Linked DNA regions of Streptomyces liliifuscus. The protein of the gene in region 2 interacts with the protein of the main gene of each other region in a pairwise test. Links are inferred from orthologs where the notes say so. Each region holds a gene or a part of one and is shown on either strand. Other genes may lie near its edges.

What was found. The genes of interacting proteins can lie anywhere in the genome.
Region 1: the proteins of JEQ17_RS19775 (region 2) and ndk interact in binary tests that used the Escherichia coli proteins (3 or more experiments, as listed by UniProt). The link is inferred for Streptomyces liliifuscus from one-to-one orthologs.

What each region holds. Positions count from the first base shown.
Region 1 is NZ_CP066831.1:7,141,110-7,144,854, forward strand. The notes cover bases 1-2,806. They hold ndk (nucleoside-diphosphate kinase), read left to right. Parts: upstream 1-1,099; coding sequence 1,100-1,513; downstream 1,514-2,806. Other genes in these bases: folC (bifunctional tetrahydrofolate synthase/dihydrofolate synthase), read left to right, coding at 1-522; JEQ17_RS30780 (DUF4233 domain-containing protein), read left to right, coding at 526-879. Also shown: JEQ17_RS30790 (rod shape-determining protein), read left to right, coding at 2,999-3,745. UniProt on the Escherichia coli protein: Major role in the synthesis of nucleoside triphosphates other than ATP. The ATP gamma phosphate is transferred to the NDP beta phosphate via a ping-pong mechanism, using a phosphorylated active-site intermediate.
Region 2 is NZ_CP066831.1:4,686,406-4,694,644, reverse strand. The notes cover bases 3,217-6,173. They hold JEQ17_RS19775 (5-formyltetrahydrofolate cyclo-ligase), read right to left. Parts: upstream 5,030-6,173; coding sequence 4,403-5,029; downstream 3,217-4,402. Other genes in these bases: glp (molybdotransferase-like divisome protein Glp), read left to right, coding at 6,031-6,173; galU (UTP--glucose-1-phosphate uridylyltransferase GalU), read left to right, coding at 5,124-6,026; JEQ17_RS19780 (penicillin acylase family protein), read left to right, coding at 3,217-4,321. Outside these bases: JEQ17_RS19785 (potassium/proton antiporter), read right to left, coding at 1-1,290; more of JEQ17_RS19780, read left to right, coding at 1,559-3,216; more of glp, read left to right, coding at 6,174-7,353; cyclic pyranopterin monophosphate synthase MoaC, read left to right, coding at 7,417-7,896; JEQ17_RS19755 (MogA/MoaB family molybdenum cofactor biosynthesis protein), read left to right, coding at 7,893-8,239. UniProt on the Escherichia coli protein: Involved in the removal of 5-formyltetrahydrofolate.

The DNA of each region.
Region 1 (3,745 bases), 2.5 Mb from region 2 along the record:
GCCGCGGTGGAGGCGTTCTTCGGGGTCGGGTCCCAGCGGCCCGAGCCGCTCGACATCGACACGGTCCGCAAGGCCTTCGCTGCGGTGTCCTCGCCCGGGCGGCTGGAGATCGTGCGGCGGTCGCCGACGGTCGTGCTGGACGCCGCGCACAATCCGGCGGGGGCACGGGCGACCGCCGAGGGTGTCCGTGAGGTCTTCGACTTCAGCCGGCTGATCGGTGTCGTGGGGTCGAGCGGGGACAAGAACGTACGGGGGCTGCTGGAGGCCTTCGAGCCGATCTTCACCGAGGTCGTCGTCACGCAGAACTCCAGCCACCGGGCCATGGACGTGGACTCGCTCGCCGCGATCGCCGTCGAGGTGTTCGGGGACGACCGGGTGCAGGTCGAGTCCCGGCTGGACGATGCCCTGGAGGCCGCGATCACGCTGGCCGAGGAGGAGGCGGAGTACGCGGGGGCCGGGGTGCTGGTGACCGGTTCCGTGATCACTGTGGGCGAGGCCCGGTTGCTGCTGGGGAGGGGCTGATCCGTGCGTACGCTCTGTGCTTCGACGCTGATCGGTGAGTTCTTCGTCATCGGTTTCGCGGGGCTCGTCGCGATGAAGGATCCCGATCTGTCCATGGCCACGGTCTGGACGGTGAGTGGGGTCGCGATGGTGTTGTGCCTGTTGCTCTGCGGGATGATCACGCGGCCGGGGGGTGTCCAGCTGGGGTGGGCGCTGCAGGTCGTGCTGATCGCCAGCGGGTTCGTCGTGCCGACCATGTTCTTCCTCGGTGCCGTCTTCGCCGCCCTGTGGTGGGCCTCGGTCCACTTCGGCCGCAAGGTGGAGGAGGCGAAGGCGCGGTTCGCCGCGCAGGCCGAGACCGGGGGTAACACGGCGTAGGCGTGATATTCAGCCTCTCCGGCGTCTGAGGAGCGGGGGTTCGGGGGCGGAGCCCCTGAGTCAGGGACGGGAATGGGTAGGGGCGGCGGGGGCGAAAACAGCCGGGTCGGCCGGTATCGGACCGGCCCTCCCCGTAGCAGCTGACGCTGCGTAACACGCACCCGGACACGCCCTGTAGCCTCGGTCATCCGCACATCTGTGACCCGAAGGAGCCACCACCGTGAGCCAGCGCACCCTCGTCCTTCTCAAGCCCGACGCGGTCCGTCGCGGCCTGACCGGCGAGATCATCAGCCGCATCGAGCGCAAGGCCGGCTGGGAGATCACCGCGCTGGAGCTGCGCACGCTGGACCAGGACACGCTGGAGCAGCACTACGGCGAGCACAAGGGCAAGCCCTTCTACGAGCCCCTGGTCGCCTTCATGGCCTCCGGCCCGGTCGTGGCGCTGGTCGTCGAGGGCGAGCGCGTCATCGAGGGCGTACGGGCACTCGCGGGCCCGACCGACCCGATCGCCGCCGCCCCCGGCTCCATCCGTGGCGACTTCGGTGTCATCGTCCGGGAGAACCTGATCCACGCCTCCGACTCCGAGGAGTCCGCCGAGCGAGAGCTGAAGATCTTCTTCCCGGGCCTCGCCTGACCGCTCCCCGACGGACCACCGACCCGCCACACCCCGAGGCCCACACCACTGGCGGGCCGAGGGGTGCGGTGCATGGCACCCGGCGCCGGCACCCGGGAGACTCCCCCAGGCCCCAGGCTGGGACCTGGCTCCATTCCCGGCAGCCCAGGGTCCGGCCTGCCAGGCGTGGGCGCGCCCAGGAGACCGGTTCTGCGCCCGGCAGGCCAGGCTGCCGGGCGCAGTGAACCCGGGCCTGGCAGCCGGGCGGTGGGCGCCCGGGGCACCGGTTCTGTGCCTGGCAAGCCGGCAAACCCGGCAGGCCCAGGCCGCTGGGCGAGCAAGCTTGGGCCCGGGCTCAGCGTCCGGGGTTCAGCGAGCCCAGCCGAGATCCGGGGCTCAGCGAGTCCGGGCCCAGTATCCGGGGCTCAGCGAGCCCAGGCACGGCAAGCCCAGGCCCAGCAAGCCCGGACCCAGAGCCCAAGCCCGGCATCCCGGTGCTCAGCGAGTCCGGGCCCGGCATCCGGGGCCCAGCGAGCCCGGAGCCAGCCCCCGGAGCTCAGCAAGCCCAGACTCAGCACCCGGGCCCGCGAGCCCGGCCCCAGCATCCGGGGCTCTTTGGGCCCAAGCCCGGCATCCCAAGGCTCAGAACCCCGGGCCCAGCAAGCCCGGGCCCAGCAAGCCCGAGCCCGGCAGGCCCAGGCCGCTGGGCCGGCAAGCCCGAGCCCGGACTCAGCCTGCGGGGCTCAGCGAGCCGAGGCGCGACATCCCGGGCCCAGCGCCCGGACCCAGAGCCCAAGCCCGGCATCCCAAGCCCAGCAAGCCCAGACCCAGTACCCGGGCCCCGCGAGCCCAGCCCCAGCCTCCGAGGCTCAGCAAGCCCAGACTCAGCACCCGGGCCCCCGAGGCTCAGTGGGCCCAAGCCCGGCACCCCCAGGCTCAGCAAGCCCAGACTCAGCACCCGGGCCCCCGAGGCTCAGTGGGCCCAAGCCCGGCACCCCCAGGCCCAGCAAGCCCAAGCCCCGCAGCCCAGTCTCAGCAATCTCGGGTCCAAGCAAGCCCAGCCCAGTAGTCCAGGCCCAGCAAGCCCGGGCTAAGCTCCGGCTTCCCAGGTCCAGCAAACCGAAGCCCCGCATCCCAGACCCCGCCGCCCCGCCCCGTCACCCGTTGTTCAGTCCGCACCCACCCGTTCGTCCCGTCGGGAACCCGCTTCACCAGGAATCTTCTGATGTCATGTCAGGCACCTGGGCTTCTGACCTGGGAGCGGCGCACAATGGCTGCTGTCGGTTGGCATATGCGTGGCGATCGAGGGAACGCGTTCCCCCGATGGACCGTCTCCAGAAGCGGGGCGGCACGTCATCTGGTCACAATGGCGAAGACCCTCGCGCGGTGTTCGTGCAGGCGAGACTACGATGGAAGCCTTCACGTCACAGCGCTCACCCTCGCCGACCTAAAAAGCCATCAAAAGCTCCACTTGGGAAGGCCAGACGAATCCTGATGGGGAACTCAATGTCGTTCATCGGCCGTGACATGGCTGTCGACCTCGGGACCGCCAACACGCTGGTGTACGTCAGGGGTCGCGGGATCGTACTCAACGAGCCGTCCGTCGTCGCGATCAACACCAACACCGGTGGCATCCTCGCGGTCGGCGCGGAAGCGAAGAAGATGATCGGGCGGACGCCGGGCAACATCGTTGCCGTGCGCCCGCTGAAGGACGGTGTCATCGCCGACTTCGAGATCACCGAGCGCATGCTCCGCTACTTCATCCTGAAGATCCACAAGCGGCGCTATCTCGCCCGTCCTCGCGTCGTCGTCTGTGTGCCCTCGGGCATCACGGGCGTCGAGCGCCGTGCCGTCATCGAGGCGTCGTCCCAGGCCGGCGCCCGCCAGGTGCACATCATCGAGGAGCCCATGGCCGCGGCCATCGGCTCCGGCCTGCCGGTCCACGAGGCCACGGGCAACATGGTGGTGGACATCGGCGGCGGCACCACGGAGGTCGCGGTCATCTCGCTCGGCGGAATCGTCACGGCACAGTCCATCCGTGTCGCCGGCGACGAGCTGGACAACGCGATCATCCAGCACATCAAGAAGGAGTACTCGCTCCTTCTCGGTGAGCGGACGGCCGAGCAGATCAAGATCACGATCGGTTCCGCGTACGACCTCGACAATGACGAACACACCGAAATCCGCGGCCGGGACCTGGTCTCCGGCCTCCCGAAGACCGTAGTCATCTCGGCCGCCGAAGTCCGCAAGGCG
Region 2 (8,239 bases):
GATCGCGACGGACAGCAGATGTCCGCGCAGCCGCTCCAGGGGTGCCGATTCGATCCCCAGGTCGGCGGTCTCCGAGGGGGCCTTGGACACGCCCAGTTTCCGCGCCACCCAGGGGAGCGTGGGCCCCTGGACGAGGGTGTAGACGACGACAAGTACGAAGACGATGTTGAAGATGCGACGGCTTTCCTCGACGCCGCTCACCATCGGGATCGTCGCCAGGATGATGGGCACCGCGCCGCGCAGCCCGGCCCACGACATCAGGGCCTGCTCCTGCCAGCGCATGCGGAAGGGCGCCAGCGCCACCACGACGCTCAGCGGCCGCGCCACCATGGTCAGCACCAGCCCGATGACGAGCGCGGGCCAGATGTCGTCGCCCATCTCGTGCGGTGTGACCAGCAGCCCGAGCAGTACGAACATGCCGATCTGGGCGATCCAGCCGAGCCCGTCGGCGAAGCCGCGTGTGGCGGGCCAGTGCGGCAGCTTCGCGTTGCCCAGCACCATCGACGCCAGATAGACCGCGAGGAAGCCGCTGCCGTGGGCCAGCGCCCCGGCCGCGTACGCCGTGACCGCGATCGCCATCACCGCGATCGGGTAGAGGCCGGAGGCGGGCAGCGCCACATGCCGCAGCCCGTACGCCCCCAGGAAGCCCACCGCGAGACCGATGGCCGCTCCGATGGACAGCTCCAGCGCTATCTCGCCGAGCAGGTGGTACCAGTGCTCCACCGGTCCTGCCATCGAGAACGAGACGACGAGGATGACCACCGGGGCGTCGTTGAAGCCCGACTCGGCCTCCAGAATGCCCGTCACGCGCGCGGGGAGGGGCACTTTCCGCAGCACGGAGAAGACCGCCGCCGCGTCCGTCGAGGACACCACCGCGCCGATGATGAACGCCTGCCGCCACTCCAGCCCGATCAAGTAGTGGGCCGCTGTCGCGGTGATGCCGACGCTCACCGAGACGCCGACCAGCGCCAGTGAGGAGGCAGCCGGCAGCCCCGGTTTGATCTCCTTCCACTTCGTGCCGAGGCCGCCCTCGGCCAGGATCACGACCAGGGCCGCGTACCCGATGACCTGGGTCAGTTCGGCGTTGTCGAAGTGGATGTCGCCGATGCCGTCCTGGCCCATGGCGACGCCGATGCCCAGGTACACGAGCAGGCTGGGGAGCCCGCTGCGCGACGAGATCCGAACCGCTGCCACCGCGACGAGCAGAACGAGCGAGCAAACGAGCAGGAGCTGGTTGAGGTGGTGGACAGTCAGCGGCTGTTTCCCTTCTCGCCGTTCCGAGTGGATCACTTTGACCAGTTGGACCGCTTCGATCGGTTGGATCACCTGGTTCGGTACAACCGTGGCCGGTTCAGCCGGCTCGATGGTTCAACTACTTCGTTACCTTACCTAACTCTTGACGCTTTCTTGACACTCGGCAAGGCAAGATCGAACTCCCGTCCGCCCGGGTTCCCGACTCCGCGTCAAGCCCGAGTTGGCCCTGCGCCTATGGTTGCTCCAGCGCTCAGTCAAATGGACAAGCCCGCCTGCCGCTCGCGTGAGGACAGCAAGGACAGCGATGCCCCCCAACACCACCGCATCTTCCGGTCAAAAGCCCGGCAAGTCCGGCAGGAAGAAGGGGCGCAGAGCCCGTCTGATCCTGATCGTCCTGGTTCTGGCCATTGTCGGCGGCATCGCCTACGGGTCGTTCTGGAGCATCAGCACCGTCCGTGCCTCCTTCCCCCAGACCAAGGGTTCCATCACGCTCGACGGCCTGTCGGGCCCCGTGGACGTCAAGCGCGACGGCTACGGGATCCCGCAGATCTACGCCTCGACCGACGCGGACCTGTTCATGGCGCAGGGCTACGTCCAGGCGCAGGACCGGTTCTACGAGATGGACGTACGCCGTCATATGACGGCCGGCAGGCTCTCCGAGATGTTCGGCGAGAGCCAGGTCGACGAGGACGAGTTCCTGCGCACGCTCGGCTGGGACCGGGTGGCGAAGAAGGAGTACGAGACCAAGCTCTCCGCGGAGACGAAGAAGTACCTGCAGGCATACGCCAAGGGGGTCAACGCGTACCTGAAGGGCAAGGACGGCGAGGACATCTCGCTGGAGTACGCGGCCCTCGGCTTCGCCAACGACTACAAGCCAAAGGAGTGGACCCCGGTCGACTCGGTGGCCTGGCTCAAGGCGATGGCCTGGGACCTGCGCGGCAACATGCAGGAGGAGATCGACCGCTCCCTGATGACCAGCCGCCTGGGTCCCCAGCAGATCGCCGACCTGTACCCGCAGTACCCGTACGACCGGAACAAGCCGATCGTGCAGGAGGGTCAGTACGACAGCGCCACCGGGGAGTACCGGCAGGGCGGCGACACCGGCACGGGTACCGGCGGTACGCAGTCCTCGGCGGGAACCGGGCTCGCTAACAACGCGGAGGCCCCCTCCGGGCTGCAGGGCCAGCTGTCGGGCCTCTACAAGGTGCTCGACGACGTCCCTGAGGCCGTCGGCGTGAACGGCAACGGCATCGGTTCGAACTCGTGGGTCGTCAAGGGCACCCACACCATCACCGGCAAGCCGCTGCTCGCCAACGACCCGCACCTGTCGCCCTCGCTGCCGTCCGTCTGGTACCAGATGGGCCTGCACTGCAGGAGCGTCTCCGAGAAGTGCCAGTACGACGTCTCCGGGTACACCTTCGCGGGCATGCCGGGCGTGGTCATCGGCCACAACCAGTCCATCGCCTGGGGCATGACCAACTCCGGTGCCGACGTCACCGACCTCTACCTGGAGAAGCTCACCGGGAAGGGCTACGAGTACGACGACAAGGTGAAGGCCTTCACCACCCGCGAGGAGAAGATCAACGTCGCGGGCGGTGACTCCAAGACCATCGTCGTGCGGGAGACCAACAACGGACCGCTGCTGTCCGACCGCAACGACGAACTCGTGAAGGTCGGCAAGAAGGCCACCGTCGACAGCGCGGCACCCGACCGCGGTGACGGCTACGGCATCTCCCTGCGCTGGACCGCCCTGGACCCGGGCAACTCGATGGACGCCGTGTTCGCGATGAACAAGGCCACCGACTGGACGGAGTTCCGCAAGGCGGCCGCCCTGTTCGACGTGCCCTCGCAGAACCTGATCTACGCGGACACCGACGACAACATCGGCTACCAGCTGCCCGGCAGGATCCCGATCCGCGGTGAGGGCGACGGCTCGCTCCCCTCGCCCGGCTGGGACTCCAAGTACCGCTGGACCGGTTACATCAAGCAGGCCGAGCTGCCCTACGAGTACAACCCGGACCGCGGCTACATCGTGACCGCCAACCAGGCCGTCGTCGACAAGGACAAGTACCCCTACACGCTCACCACGGACTGGGGCTACGGAACGCGCAGCCAGCGGATCGCCGATCTCATCGAGTCGAAGATCAAGGGCGGCGGCAAGATCTCGACCGACGACATGCGCCAGATGCAGCTCGACAACAGCAGTGAGATCGCCAAGCTCCTGGTGCCCAAGCTGCTCAAGATCGACGTGGCGGACAAGGACGTCCGCGAGGCGCAGAAGCTCCTGGAGGGCTGGAACTACACCCAGGACGCCGACTCGGCCGCGGCGGCGTACTTCAACGCGACCTGGCGCAACATCCTCAAGCTCGCCTTCGGCAACAAGCTGCCCAAGGAGCTGCGGGTCGAGGGCCAGTGCCTGAACGTCGAGCCGATCGACTCCACCGGACCGGCCGACGAGGACCGGCGGGTGCGCGAGTGCGGGCAGCGCGACGCCGACAGCGCGCAGCCGGACGGCGGCGACCGCTGGTTCGAGGTGGTGCGCAAGATTCTCGACGACGAGGACAACGCCTGGTGGTCGGCGCCGAAGACGCGCACCGACAAGGCCGTCGACACCCGCGACGAGCTCTTCAAGCGGGCCCTCACGGACGCCCGCTGGGAGCTCACCGCCAAGCTCGGCAAGGACATCGACAGCTGGAACTGGGGCCGGCTGCACCGGCTCTACCTCAAGAACCAGACCCTGGGCATCGAGGGCCCCGGCTTCCTCCAGTACATGCTCAACCGTGGCCCGTACAACATGGGCGGCGGCGAGGCGGCGGTGAACGCCACCGGCTGGAACGCCGCGGGCGGCTACTCCGTGGTCTGGGTGCCGTCGATGCGCATGGTGGTGAACCTGGAGGACTTCGACAAGTCGAAGTGGATCAACCTCACCGGTGCCTCCGGGCACGCCTACAGCGCCCACTACATCGACCAGACCGGCAAATGGGTCAAGGGCGAGCTGCTGCCCTGGGCCTTCAAGGAGCGGGCGGTCGACGCGAAAACGTCGGACACGCTGGTCCTGAAGCCCTGAGCGCCATCTGAGAACGGCCCTCCACGCACGCGCGTGGAGGGCCGTTTCGCACAACGGGCCCCTACGGACGCGAAGGGGCCTCTACGGAGAGGGCCGGCGGAAGCGGTGCACTCCCGAAGGGGTCACCACCGCGTGCACGGGCCGGTCGTGCGGCTCCTCGGGGACGCGGTCGACCACTTCGGAGTCGTACAGCAGCACCACGAGGGCCGGATCAGCGCCCGCGCGGTCGAGTCGCGCCAGGACCCGGTCGTACGATCCGCCGCCGCGGCCGAGCCGCATCCCGCGCGCGTCCACGGCCAGGCCGGGCAGCAGCACGGCGTCGGCCGCGAGCACGGCGTCCGGGCCCAGGCGCTCGCCCGCGGGCTCCAGGAGGGCCATCTTTCCCCGGTGTTGTACGGAGACCAGCGAGCCCTCTCCGGCGTACGCGCCCCAGTCCAGGTCGTTGTCCGTGAGGAGCGCCGGGAGCAGGACGCGCACGCCGCGCGCGTGGAGTGCGTCGAGGAGCGCACGGGTGCCCGGTTCGCTCCCCACGGACACGTAAGCTGCCACGGTGCGCGCGTGCGCCAGTTCGGGCAGCTCCAGGGCGCGGGTGGCGAGTGCGGCCCCGGTTTCCCGCACGTCATCGGCCGTATACCGGCTTCTCACCGTGAGGAACTCTCGCCGCAACACTCGCTTGCCAGACTCGGGTTCGGGTCCCAGGTGGCTCATAGGCTTGTTCCGTACCCTTCATAATGCGCTCATATGAGAGCGAATTAACCGGAGCCACAGATTCCATACAAAGGCACCGGATATGGTGTCGGGCATGACTCAGGCACACCCCAGGATCAGCAAGGCTGTCATCCCCGCAGCAGGCCTCGGCACCCGGTTCCTGCCGGCCACCAAAGCCACTCCCAAGGAGATGCTGCCGGTCGTCGACAAGCCGGCGATCCAGTACGTGGTCGAGGAGGCCGCGTCCGCGGGCCTCGATGACGTCCTCATGATCACGGGCCGCAACAAGCGCCCCCTCGAGGACCACTTCGACCGCAACTACGAGCTGGAATCGGCCCTTCAGAAGAAGGGCGACGCCGACCGGCTCGCCAAGGTGCAGGAGTCCAGCGACCTCGCCACCATGCACTACGTTCGCCAGGGCGACCCCAAGGGCCTCGGCCACGCCGTGCTCTGCGCCGCCCCGCACGTCGGCCACGAGCCCTTCGCGGTGCTCCTCGGCGACGACCTGATCGACCCGCGCGACCCGCTGCTCAAGCGCATGGTCGACGTCCACGAGCAGTACGGCGGCAGCGTGATCGCCCTCATGGAGGTCGCGCCCGAGCAGATCCACCTCTACGGCTGCGCGGCCGTCGACCTCACCGACGACAGTGACGTCGTCAAGGTCCACGACCTCGTCGAGAAGCCGGCCGCCGCGGATGCCCCGAGCAACTACGCGATCATCGGCCGCTACGTCCTCGACCCCCACGTCTTCGACATACTGCGAAAGACCGAGCCGGGCCGCGGCGGCGAGATCCAGCTCACCGACGCCCTCCAGCAGCTCGCCGCCGACGAGAAGGTCGGCGGCCCGGTGCACGGCGTGATCTTCAAGGGCCGCCGCTATGACACCGGCGACCGCGGCGACTACCTGCGTGCCATTGTCAGACTCGCGTGCGAACGTGAAGACCTGGGCCCGGACTTCCGGACCTGGCTTCGTAGTTACGTCACCGAGGAGATGTAGCAATTTGAGCAGCGCCGCTACCCGCGTCACCGGCCAGGACCACCTCTGGTCGGTGTCCGAGCACCTGGAGGACATCCTCGCGACCGTCCGCCCCCTCGAAGCCATCGAGCTGCAGCTCCTCGACGCCCAGGGCTGCGTCCTGGTCGAGGACGTCACGGTGCCGGTCTCCCTGCCGCCGTTCGACAACAGCTCGATGGACGGGTACGCGGTCCGGGTCGCCGATGTCGCGGGCGCGAGCGAGGAGTACCCGGCCGTGCTCACGGTCGTCGGTGACGTCGCGGCGGGCGAGTCCGAGCTGCTCCACGTGGGACCCGGCCAGGCCGCCCGCATCATGACGGGCGCCCCGCTGCCGCCCGGCGCCGAGGCCGTCGTCCCCGTGGAGTGGACCGACGGCGGCCTGGGCGAGGGCCCCGTCTCCGGGATGCGTGCCCGCAGCGCGTCCCCCGAGGGCGCCTCCGGCCAGGTCCACGTCCACCGCTCGGCACCGGCACGCGCGCACGTGCGCGCCAAGGGCAGCGATGTGAAGGCCGGCGACCGCGCCCTCTCCGCGGGCACGGTCCTCGGCCCGCCGCAGATCGGCCTGCTCGCCGCGATCGGCCGGGGAACCGTCCGGGTGCGCCCGCGCCCGCGTGTGGTCGTCATGTCCACCGGCAGCGAACTGGTCCAGCCCGACGAGCAGTTGGGCACCGGCCAGATCTACGACTCCAACAGCTTCGCGCTGTGCGCCGCCGCCCGTGACGCCGGCGCGATCGCCTACCGCGTGGGCGCGGTCGCCGACGACGCCGAGACACTCCGCGCCACCATCGAGGACCAGCTCATCCGCGCCGACCTCGTGGTCACCACGGGCGGCGTCAGCGTCGGCGCGTACGACGTCGTCAAGGAGGCCCTGTCCTCCGTCGGCGACGAGGACGAGGAGGGCAGCGGCATCGAGTTCCGCAAGCTCGCCATGCAGCCCGGAAAGCCCCAGGGCTTCGGCTCCATCGGCCCCGACCACACCCCGCTGCTCGCGCTCCCGGGCAACCCCGTGTCGTCGTACGTGTCCTTCGAGCTGTTCGTGCGCCCCGCGATCCGCACGCTGATGGGCGTCGAGGACGTCCACCGGTCCATGACCAGGGCGACCCTGCGTACGGACAAGGCGCTGACCTCGCCCGCCGGACGCCGTCAATTCCTGCGCGGACGGTACGCGGACGGGGAGGTCACCCCCGTCGGCGGTGCCGGATCCCACCTGATCGCGGCCCTCGCGCACGCGAACGCGCTGATCGTCGTCCCCGAGTCCGACGAGTCCGTGGAGCCCGGCACCGAGGTCGACGTGGTCCTCCTCGGCTGAAGGCCCCGACTTGGGGGTACCGTGTCGCGCACAACAGGCCCGACCGGGAGCGCCCCAGCCATCATGAGTACGCAGGACCGACTGACCCACATCGACGAGGCGGGCGCAGCCCGCATGGTGGATGTGTCCGAGAAGGACGTGACCGCCCGCACGGCCCGCGCGAGCGGTCGCGTCCTCGTCTCGCCCCGCGTGATCGAGTTGCTGCGCGGCGAGGGGGTCCCCAAGGGCGACGCCCTCGCCACCGCGCGCATCGCGGGCATCATGGGCGCCAAGCGCACCCCCGATCTGATCCCGCTCTGTCACCCTTTGTCGGTGTCGGGTGTCAAGCTTGATCTGTCGGTCGCGGACGACGCCGTCGAGATCCTGGCCACCGTGAAGACCACCGACCGCACGGGCGTCGAGATGGAGGCCCTCACCGCGGTCACCGTCGCGGCTCTCACCGTGATCGACATGGTCAAGGCGGTCGACAAGGGGGCGGTCATCACGGACGTGCGCGTGGAGGAGAAGACGGGCGGCAAGTCGGGCGACTGGAGCCGGGCATGACGGCGACCCCGGCGGCACCTGCCGAGCCGCCGATCGGCGGCGCCCTGACCGCCCCGTACAGCGCGCTCGTCGTGACGGCCTCCAACCGGGCGGCGGCGGGTGTCTACGAGGACAGGGGCGGGCCCCTGATCGCGGAGGGGCTCCTGAAGTTCGGCTTCGCGGTCGACGGGCCCTGGGTGGTCCCCGACGGGGACCCCGTCGAGAACGCCCTGCGGGTGGGCGTCACGGCCGGGTACGACGTCATCGTGACCACCGGCGGCACGGGCATCTCACCCACCGACCGCACCCCCGAGGCCACGCGGAAGCTGATCACGTACGAGGTGCCGGGCATTCCCGAGGCCAT